DNA from 4 places in the Geobacillus stearothermophilus ATCC 12980 genome. Region 3 is predicted to be linked to each of the others. Evidence: predicted binding sites of a transcription regulator. Region 3 holds the regulator's gene; each other region holds the start of a gene.
The links. The regulator Rex, encoded in region 3, represses fermentation and respiration genes when NADH is low (regulators of the CRP and FNR family bind a similar motif). The targets are predictions, from matches to a motif close to TTGTGAAATATTTCACAA.
Positions count from the first base shown of each region.

Region 1: the regulator Rex is predicted to act here: its motif matches at 1,251-1,268, upstream of nsrR (nitric oxide-sensing transcriptional repressor NsrR).
Region 2: the regulator Rex is predicted to act here: its motif matches at 1,212-1,229, upstream of QSJ10_RS03325 (TIGR04053 family radical SAM/SPASM domain-containing protein).
Region 4: the regulator Rex is predicted to act here: its motif matches at 991-1,008, upstream of pflB (formate C-acetyltransferase).

Region 1 covers NZ_CP128494.1:1,406,042-1,408,243, reverse strand. Annotated here, with positions in the region: gene speE (polyamine aminopropyltransferase) at 1-338, opposite strand, end outside; gene QSJ10_RS07570 (hypothetical protein) at 368-577, opposite strand; gene nsrR (nitric oxide-sensing transcriptional repressor NsrR) at 739-1,185, opposite strand; gene hmpA (NO-inducible flavohemoprotein) at 1,358-2,202, shown strand, end outside.
Region 2 covers NZ_CP128494.1:605,505-607,706, forward strand. Annotated here, with positions in the region: gene QSJ10_RS03315 (DUF2249 domain-containing protein) at 125-358, shown strand; gene QSJ10_RS03320 (molybdenum cofactor guanylyltransferase) at 464-1,042, shown strand; gene QSJ10_RS03325 (TIGR04053 family radical SAM/SPASM domain-containing protein) at 1,278-2,202, shown strand, end outside.
Region 3 covers NZ_CP128494.1:227,067-229,268, reverse strand. Annotated here, with positions in the region: gene tatC (twin-arginine translocase subunit TatC) at 1-536, opposite strand, end outside; gene tatA (twin-arginine translocase TatA/TatE family subunit) at 557-709, opposite strand; gene QSJ10_RS01295 (redox-sensing transcriptional repressor Rex) at 727-1,368, opposite strand; gene moaC (cyclic pyranopterin monophosphate synthase MoaC) at 1,384-1,872, opposite strand; gene abc-f (ribosomal protection-like ABC-F family protein) at 1,968-2,202, shown strand, end outside.
Region 4 covers NZ_CP128494.1:1,475,358-1,477,559, forward strand. Annotated here, with positions in the region: gene pflB (formate C-acetyltransferase) at 1-889, opposite strand, end outside; gene QSJ10_RS07980 (DNA topoisomerase III) at 1,178-2,202, opposite strand, start outside.

The sequences.
Region 1 (2,202 bases), 1.2 Mb from region 3:
GCATACTTAGCCGTTTCTCTGGCTGCCCCGCAGTCTCCCCCGCCGATGATCAGCGCCCGTTTGGCTTCCGGATGAAACTGAAGCGGCACGTGCGAAATCATCTCATTATAAATATGGCCGTCAATCGAGGTCGTTTGCACGACGCCGTCCAGTACGAGCATGCGGCCAAAATCATACGAATCCAAAATCATGACATGCTGATACTCGGATGGCTCGGCAAAGATCACCTCTTTGATCCGGTAGCTAATTTTCAAATTGTCGCGGTCATCTTCGGTGAGCCAAAGCTCTCCGTTGTCCATATGCAAGTAAGGGGGTAAAGCGCTTCCTTCGTGTTTCATTGTGACCTCCTTTAGTCATGCAGATGTTTTCACACCTTTCTAATCTTAATATATTCTTCGTCTTGTGGCAAACAAAGGGGATGTGATCGGCCGGTGCCGGACGTGTTCATCCCGCCGCCCATGTTCGACGACTGGTTGCGTTTTTCCGGCCGCTCCTCGTCTTGGCCGCCGCAGCCGGCACAAAGGCTGACCGCTAACGCGCAAATGGCGGCAAGCGGCATCATCCATCGTTTTCGCATCTTTTCCTCCTCCTTTCGTTTCCATCATAAACTGAGACGGCGGGCGACGACCACGACATCGTATGATTCCATCGTTCCGTCTCCCTTCATGCGGCGATGCTTGCTTATAGTGTGCCTGTTCGGCAAAAAATAACACTCCCCGGCACCCGGCCGGAGAGTGTCTATCGATCGCGCCGCTTTCCAAGCAAAGCACGAAGCGACGTACGGTTTTCAAGCAAATCAGCGAGCGTATACGCATCGAGCACACGCAAAAACGCTTCTAACGCCTCGCGAAGCGCAAAACGGAGCCGGCATGAAGGCGTCAGCACGCATTCATTACCGTGAGCGGCGAAGCACTCCACAAGCGACAAATTGTCTTCCGTCTCGCGAACGACCGCACCGATGACAATCTCCTCCGGCCGTTTCGCCAGGCGAATCCCGCCGTTGCGTCCGCGGATCGTTTCGATGTAGCCAAGCTTGCCGAGCTCATGGACGATTTTGCTTAAATGATGCTCAGAGAGGGAAAACGCAGTGGAAATTTCTTTGATATTTGTTTTTTCGCCTTCATCGAGCGTTCCTAAAAACAGCAGCACACGCAACGCATATTCTGTATAGTTCGTCAGCTGCATGGTCATCCACAACCTTTAGACAAGATGGTTGCTTCCATTGTATCACACCTGTCTGTGCGAGGGAATTGTGAACAATTTATTAAAGATGTATTTGAAATGTTGCTTTTTCACTATGCGTATGATTGAATAAAACATGTATTTAAAATACATGTTTTATGAGAGGAGATGAAACATGGCTAAGACAACGGCTTTGCACCCAAAAACGATTGAAATCGTCAAATCGACCGTACCGATGTTGGAGCAGCACGGCGAACAGATTACCAAACGGTTTTACCAATTGATGTTTTCGAACCATCCAGAATTGTTGAATATTTTCAACCATGCCAACCAAAAACAAGGGCGGCAGCAACGCGCCTTGGCGGCAGCCGTGTACGCGGCAGCGCGCTATATCGATCAATTGGACGCCATTTTGCCGGTCGTGCGGCAAATCGGCCATAAACACCGGAGTTTAGGCATTAAACCGGAACAATACCCGATTGTCGGAAGGCACTTGCTGCTAGCGATCAAAGACGTGCTCGGCGACGCTGCCACTGATGACGTGATAACGGCTTGGGCGGCAGCGTATGAAGCCATTGCCGCTGTTTTCATTCAAGTCGAGAAGGAGCTCTACGATGAAGCTGCGGCCAAGCACGGCGGCTGGCGCGGTTTCCGCCGCTTTGTCGTCACAAAAAAGGTGAAGGAAAGCGACGTCATCACGTCGTTTTATTTCGAGCCGGAAGACGGCGACGCCATCAGCGACTATTTACCAGGTCAATACGTGAGCGTAAAACTGGACATCCCTGGTGAAACGTATACGCACATTCGCCAATACAGCTTATCGGACGCCCCTGGCAAAGGGTATTACCGCATCAGTGTCAAACGGGAAGCAGCAACAGCGGAAAAACCAGCCGGCATCGTGTCGAACTATTTGCATGACCACATTCACGAAGGCGATGTCGTCGAGTTAAGCGCTCCAGCCGGCGACTTTACGCTCGACTTGACACACGAAACGCCGGTTGTGCTGATCAGCGGCGGCGT
Region 2 (2,202 bases), 380 kb from region 3:
ATTTCTCCTTTCATGGGGATTGAACATGTTCACCTTCGGGCTGTGACGCTCGTCACTACCCCCCAAGGTTCAAGCGGTTATGATAAAGTATATAATTCATTATACTACAAAGGAGGCCAATGTTATGAACCAATTTGCTGCCAAAATCCACGCCCCGGACTATCCGCCGCGCGATCGCCATCCGGCAATTTTTCGGCTGTTTGACAATTTGAAGCCGGGGGAAGTGATGGAGCTGACGAATGACCATGACCCGCGTCCGCTGCAATACCAATTCATGATGGAGCGTCCGGATCAGTTTACATGGGAGTACTTAGAGGAAGGGCCGGACGTATGGCGGGTGGCCATCGGCAAAAAATAAATCATCCGCTCCATAGGGATTTCCGTCGACAGGCGGAAATCTTTTTTTTTCGCCGGTTCGTATGGTACGGTAGGGACAGATGATGTTCGGAAAGAGGGGATAGAGATGAAACGAGCCATTGCCGGAGCGGTGCTCGCCGGCGGCCAGTCGCGCCGGTTCGGGCGGCCGAAGGCGTTTGCGCTGCACGAAGGCGCCCCGTTTTTCACTTGGTCGGTCGCGGCGCTCGATCCGATCGCGGATGAATTGTATATCGTCAGCCACCCGTCGCTTGTCGATGAATTCCGCCGCCAAACGGATATCCCGGTGCTGCTCGATGTCGAGCGCTGCCGCGGCTGTGGGCCGCTGGCCGGCCTTTACACCGTTATGGAACAGAGCCGAGCGGATTGGGTGTTCGTCTTGCCGTGCGACATGCCGTACATGCGGCGGGAAGTGACAGAGCGGCTTGCTTCCTATATTGATCCGATGTTTGACGCCATCGTCCCGCTCCATGGCGTCCGTCCCGAACCATTGGTCGCCTTATACCACCGACGGCTTCGCTCCGTGATCGCCGAGCTGCTTGATGCCGGCGAACGGCGGATGATCTCGCTTATTGACCGCGCCCGCGTCCGCTATGTTGACGCCCAACAGCTTGCCGCGGATGAAACCGTATGGCGCAATGTCAATACGGAGGGAGAGTACCGGTGAAGGGGGAATTGTGGCCGAAGCAGACATAGCATATACTTTTTTTCAATCAGAAGAGCCATCCTTGCTTTACTTTTTGGGCGTATGTCGGGTCAATATATTATACCGCCTGTTCAGATGGCTGTCATCTTCGCCCATGGTACGATCGCCCTCTGTTGTGGCTTTGCTGTGGATGTGATCGATATCACATAACGCGCCTGAATGTTGCGGTACAATGGAGGCCAAGGAGGGGGCCGCAATGCGCGATTTTAATGAAAATCCGTTTATTGTGATTTGGGAATTGACGAGAGCTTGTCAACTCAAGTGCCTTCATTGCCGCGCCGAAGCGCAATACCATCGCGATCCGCGCGAGTTGACGTTTGAGGAAGGGAAAAAACTGATCGATGAGATTTACGCGATGGATCAGCCGATGCTCGTCTTTACGGGCGGCGATCCGCTCATGCGTCCGGATGTGTACGATTTAGCGAAATATGCGATCGATAAAGGGCTGCGCGTGTCAATGACGCCAAGCGCGACGCCGAACGTGACGAAAGAGGCGATCCGCAAAGCAAAAGAGGTCGGCCTGTCGCGCTGGGCATTTAGCCTTGACGGGCCGAACGCCGAGATTCACGACCATTTCCGCGGCGTGAGCGGCTCGTTTGATTTGACGATCCGTGCGATTCAATACTTGCATGAGCTCGACATTCCCGTGCAAATCAACACCGTCATTTCGCGATACAACGTTCATGTGCTTGATGAAATGGCGGAATTGGTTGAGAAGATGAAATGCGTCCTTTGGAGCGTCTTTTTCCTTGTGCCGACAGGCAGGGGGAAGGAGGAGGACATGATTTCCCCCATCGAGCATGAGCGGGTGTTCCGCTGGTTGTATGAAACGAGCAAGCGCGTTCCGTTTGACATTAAAACGACAGCCGGCCAGCATTACCGCCGCGTTGTGCTGCAGGCGAAAATGCGCGAAGGAAAAGCGACAAAAGGCGGCATCCGTTACGAAGATGTGTTGAACCAAGGGTTGACCGGACAAGTCGACGGGCTCGGCCGCGCGCCGAAAGGAGTAAACGACGGCAACGGTTTCGTCTTTATTTCCCATATTGGCGACGTCTATCCGAGCGGGCTGCTGCCGGTCAAAGCCGGGAACGTCCGGGAAACGCCGCTGGCGGACATTTACC
Region 3 (2,202 bases):
CCTAAGCGGGTGAAAAACAGGACAACAATCGGCAGCTGAAACACGATGCCAAACGGCAGCACGAGCTGCAGCAAAAACTGAAAATATTCATTAATGCCGATCATCTGTTGAATGCCGAGCCGTTCCGCCAGCTGATTCATAAACCGGACGACAAATGGAAACAAGACGAAATACGCAAAACCAACCCCGGCTAAAAATAGAATGATCGATGCTGGAATGTAGCTGAGCGTTGCTTTCCGCTCTTTTTCATACAGCCCCGGACTGACAAACGCCCAAATTTGATACAACAGCACCGGAGCAGTCAGTACAGCGGCGATGACAAAGGCAAACTGAAAATACACTTTAATCGGATCGGTGAGGCGGAACGCGTTCATCGTCAGCTGTTTCGCTTCCGCAGTGTGCTGCAAATACACAATGACGTCATCGACAAAAAAGAAGCTGGCTACAAGCGCCGCAACGAAAAAGAGAAGCACGATGATCAGCCGTTTCCGCAGCTCTCCGAGGTGTTCATACACGGACATTTCTTTGTCATTCATCGTTTCCCCATCCTGCCTTGTCATCGGTCGGTTTTCGTTTCTTCGTCATCAGCGAGCCCTTTTGTGGCGTCTTTAAACTCGCGAAGCGACTGGCCGAACGACCGCCCCAACTCCGGCAGCTTTTTCGTGCCAAACAGCAACAAAATGACAAGAACGAGCAACAAATATTTCATGTGTTGTTCTCTCCTTTTTACGATGGCGATGGATAGTTTTTCAAAAAATAGACGAGCGACTGCAGCTCAATGGCTAAATCGATATGATGGACACGAATATGGTTCGGCACGTTCAACCGCGCCGGAGTAAAGTTTAAAATGCCTTTAATTCCTTGCGCGACAAGGCGGTCGGTCAGCGCTTGAGCCGCGGCGGCCGGCACGGTTAAAATCGCGATCGGAATGTCGCCGCGAAGCCGCTCCTCCAGCTCATCGAGATGATAGACCGGCACCCCGCCGACTGTCGTTCCGACCTTCCGTTCATCGACATCAAACGCCATGACAATTTTCGTGTTGTTATTTTTCGAAAAGTTGTAGTTTAAAAAGGCGGTGCCTAAATTGCCGACGCCAAACAAGGCGACTTCGGTCACCTCATCCTCTTCAAGCGTCTGGCGGAAAAACGACAACAAATAATTGACATTATACCCGTATCCCTTTTTGCCAAGCGCGCCAAAATACGAAAAGTCGCGGCGAATTGTCGCCGGATCGACTTTCACCGCCTCGCTCAGCTCGGCGGAGGACACGCGCTGCTTCCCTGAGGCATGTAAATTTTTCAAAAACCGATAGTATAACGGCAGACGCTTGGCAGTCGCCTGCGGGATTTTCGGTTGTTCGTTGCTCATCGTTTCATCCCCCAGCTAATCGGTTTTCCGTCGATAATGGCCGGACTTCCCGCCCGTTTTTTCGACCAAATACGTTGGACCGATCGTCATTCCTTTATCGAGCGATTTGCACATGTCGTACACAGTCAATGCGCATACCGAAGCCGCCGTCAGCGCTTCCATCTCCACTCCTGTGCTCCCTTTCGTTTTGACCGTCACGGTAATCACAAGTTTATACGCTTCCGCCTCTTTTTCCCAAGCAAAGGCAATATCGACGCCTTTTAACATAAGCGGATGGCACATCGGAATAAGATCGGCCGTTTTTTTCGCCGCCATGACCCCGGCCACCTGGGCTACCGCCAGCACATCACCTTTCTCAATGGCATTGTTCGTCATCTTTTCGTAAATCTCTTCATTGACGGTGACGCTCGTTCTCGCCACCGCTATCCTGATCGTATCTTCCTTGTTCGTAATGTCGACCATTTTCGCCCGGCCTTGTTCATTGAAATGCGTAAACGATGACAAGACAATCTCCTCCATTTATCACTATACACCATTTTTCGTTATCTGTCTTTGACCGTTTTCGCGACTTACGTTAAACTATTCGCGAGGTGACGGACATGATCATTTTGCAAGTGAATGGACTCACGAAATATTTTGGCGCTGACCTTATTTTATCGAATATAAAACTAGAAATACAGTCCCGCGCCCGCATTGCTCTTGTCGGCCGCAACGGCGCAGGCAAATCGACGCTGCTGAAGATCATCGCCGGCGAACTTTCTTCCGACAGCGGTGAAATCATCAAGCCAAGCCATATCAAAATCGGCTATTTGGCGCAAAACAGCGGGCTCGACT
Region 4 (2,202 bases), 1.2 Mb from region 3:
CTTCTTTTTCTGTTAGTGTACCTTCTTGTAGGTCGCGTTCGATATAAATATCTAAGAAGGTGGAAACGCGCCCTAAGCTCATCGCTGCGCCGTTTTGTTCTTTAATGGCGGCGAGATAAGCGAAATAGAGCCATTGGAATGCTTCATGCGCGTTTCGCGCTGGTTTGGAAATGTCGTAACCGTAGCTTAATGCCATTTGTTTCAATTCGTTTAACGCGCGAATTTGTTCAGCAATTTCCTCGCGAAGGCGGATAATGTCTTCCGTCATCGTTCTTGCGCCGGTGTTTTTCAAATCCTTTTGTTTTTCTTCAATCAGACGATCGACACCGTATAATGCTACACGGCGATAGTCGCCAATAATGCGGCCGCGTCCGTACGCGTCTGGAAGACCGGTGATGATTCCTGCTTTGCGCGCTAATCTCATTTCTTCGGTGTAAACGTCAAATACACCTTGGTTATGCGTTTTTCGGTATTCCGTAAAGATTTTTTTCACTTCGTCGCTTATTTTGTAGCCGTATGCTTCACATGATTGCTGCGCCATGCGGATGCCGCCGAACGGCATTAATGCGCGCTTAAACGGTTTATCCGTTTGAAAGCCAACGATTTTTTCCAAGTCTTTGTTTAAATAACCTGGTCTGTGGGAAGTGATGGTGGAAACAATGGATGTGTCCATATCAAGAACGCCGCCTTTTTCGCGTTCTTGCTTCGACAATTCCATCACTTGTTCCCAAAGTTTTTTCGTTGCTTCGGTCGGTCCTTCTAAAAACGATTCATCCCCATAGTAAACGGTTACGTTGTTTAAAATAAAGTCACGGACGTCAATGGACTTTTTCCATTTAGACCCTTTAAAATTTCGCCACGGGTCTAATACAGCAACAGCTTGTTTCATAACAGATCCCCTCCCAATTGTTCAGAACAATCATATATAACAGATCTCATCTCTATGATACTATATTTTTGGATGCTTAGAATCATCTATTATTGAATAGTTTGTGAAATGTTGAACAATTTTAATTTAAAGACAGTGAAAAAAGAAGAAATGACAACCAATGAACATGAAGAAGGATGTAAAAATAAAAAATCTCCATCCCTTGTTATAAATCGGGAGGTCAGATCGGCGGTCCGCCATCGGTCCGCCTTTTTGCCAAGCGCTCCATCCTTTCCTCCCCCGCCCTTGTCACCGCTTCGGAAACTGAAACGATAATTTCTTCTCGTTTTCATCCCAGACAAGGATGGCGTCAAACGTTTTTTCGCCTTTTTTAAACCCTTTGATGACATTCGTTTTCCCTTGCGCCAGCAGTTTTTTCACATTGGCCGCCGAAATCGATTTGCCGAGAATGCGTTTGGAGATCGTAAACGGGCATTTTGTTTTCGCGTACTGGTCGCAGCCGTACAACGTTCCTTTGTCGACGACGGTCCCGCCGCAAAGCGGGCACGGTCCAAGCTTCTCGCCCATCGTTTTTTTCTTCCTTGTCCGTTGGATCGAGGCGGTGTCAACCCCTCTGAAATTCCAATTCGGCGCAGCGGCGATGGCGTCAGCGACCACTTTTTGCGCCAACTTTTTCACCTGTTCCATAAAGGCAGCGGGAGAGGCGCTCCCTTCGCCGATTTCGCTTAAGCGCTGCTCCCATTTCGCCGTCATTTCCGGCGAGGCGAGAATCGTGCCGCCGAGCGCCTCGATCAATACTTTCGCCTTGTCGGTCGCATATACGAGGTTGTTTTTCACTTCAATATACTTCCGCTCTTTCAGCATGGTAATGATCGCCGCCCTTGTTGCTTCCGTGCCGAGCCCTTCCGTTTTGGCGAGCACTTTTTCCAGTTCCTCATCGTCCAAAAATTTTCCCGCCGTTTTCATCAAGGTGATGAGTTCGCCTTCTGTATACCGTTTCGGCGGCTCGGTCTTCCCTTCTTTCACCTTGACAGCGGCCGCTTCCCCCGCCTCCCCTCGCTCAAGGAGAGGCAGCGCAGCATCTTTCTCCTCCTCATGCGGACGGATGACGGCGCGCCATCCTTCCTCGACGACTTGTCTTCCTTTCGAAACAAAGCGGGCCCGGCCGTCAACGAGCGTTGTGACGGTCGTATAATCGATGACCGCCGCCTGATGGTGGGCGGCAATTAGGCGGCGGACGACCAAATCGTACACCTTCCGTTCGTCGGCTGACAGCTTCTCGGGATCCACCACTTGCTCGGTCGGGATAATGG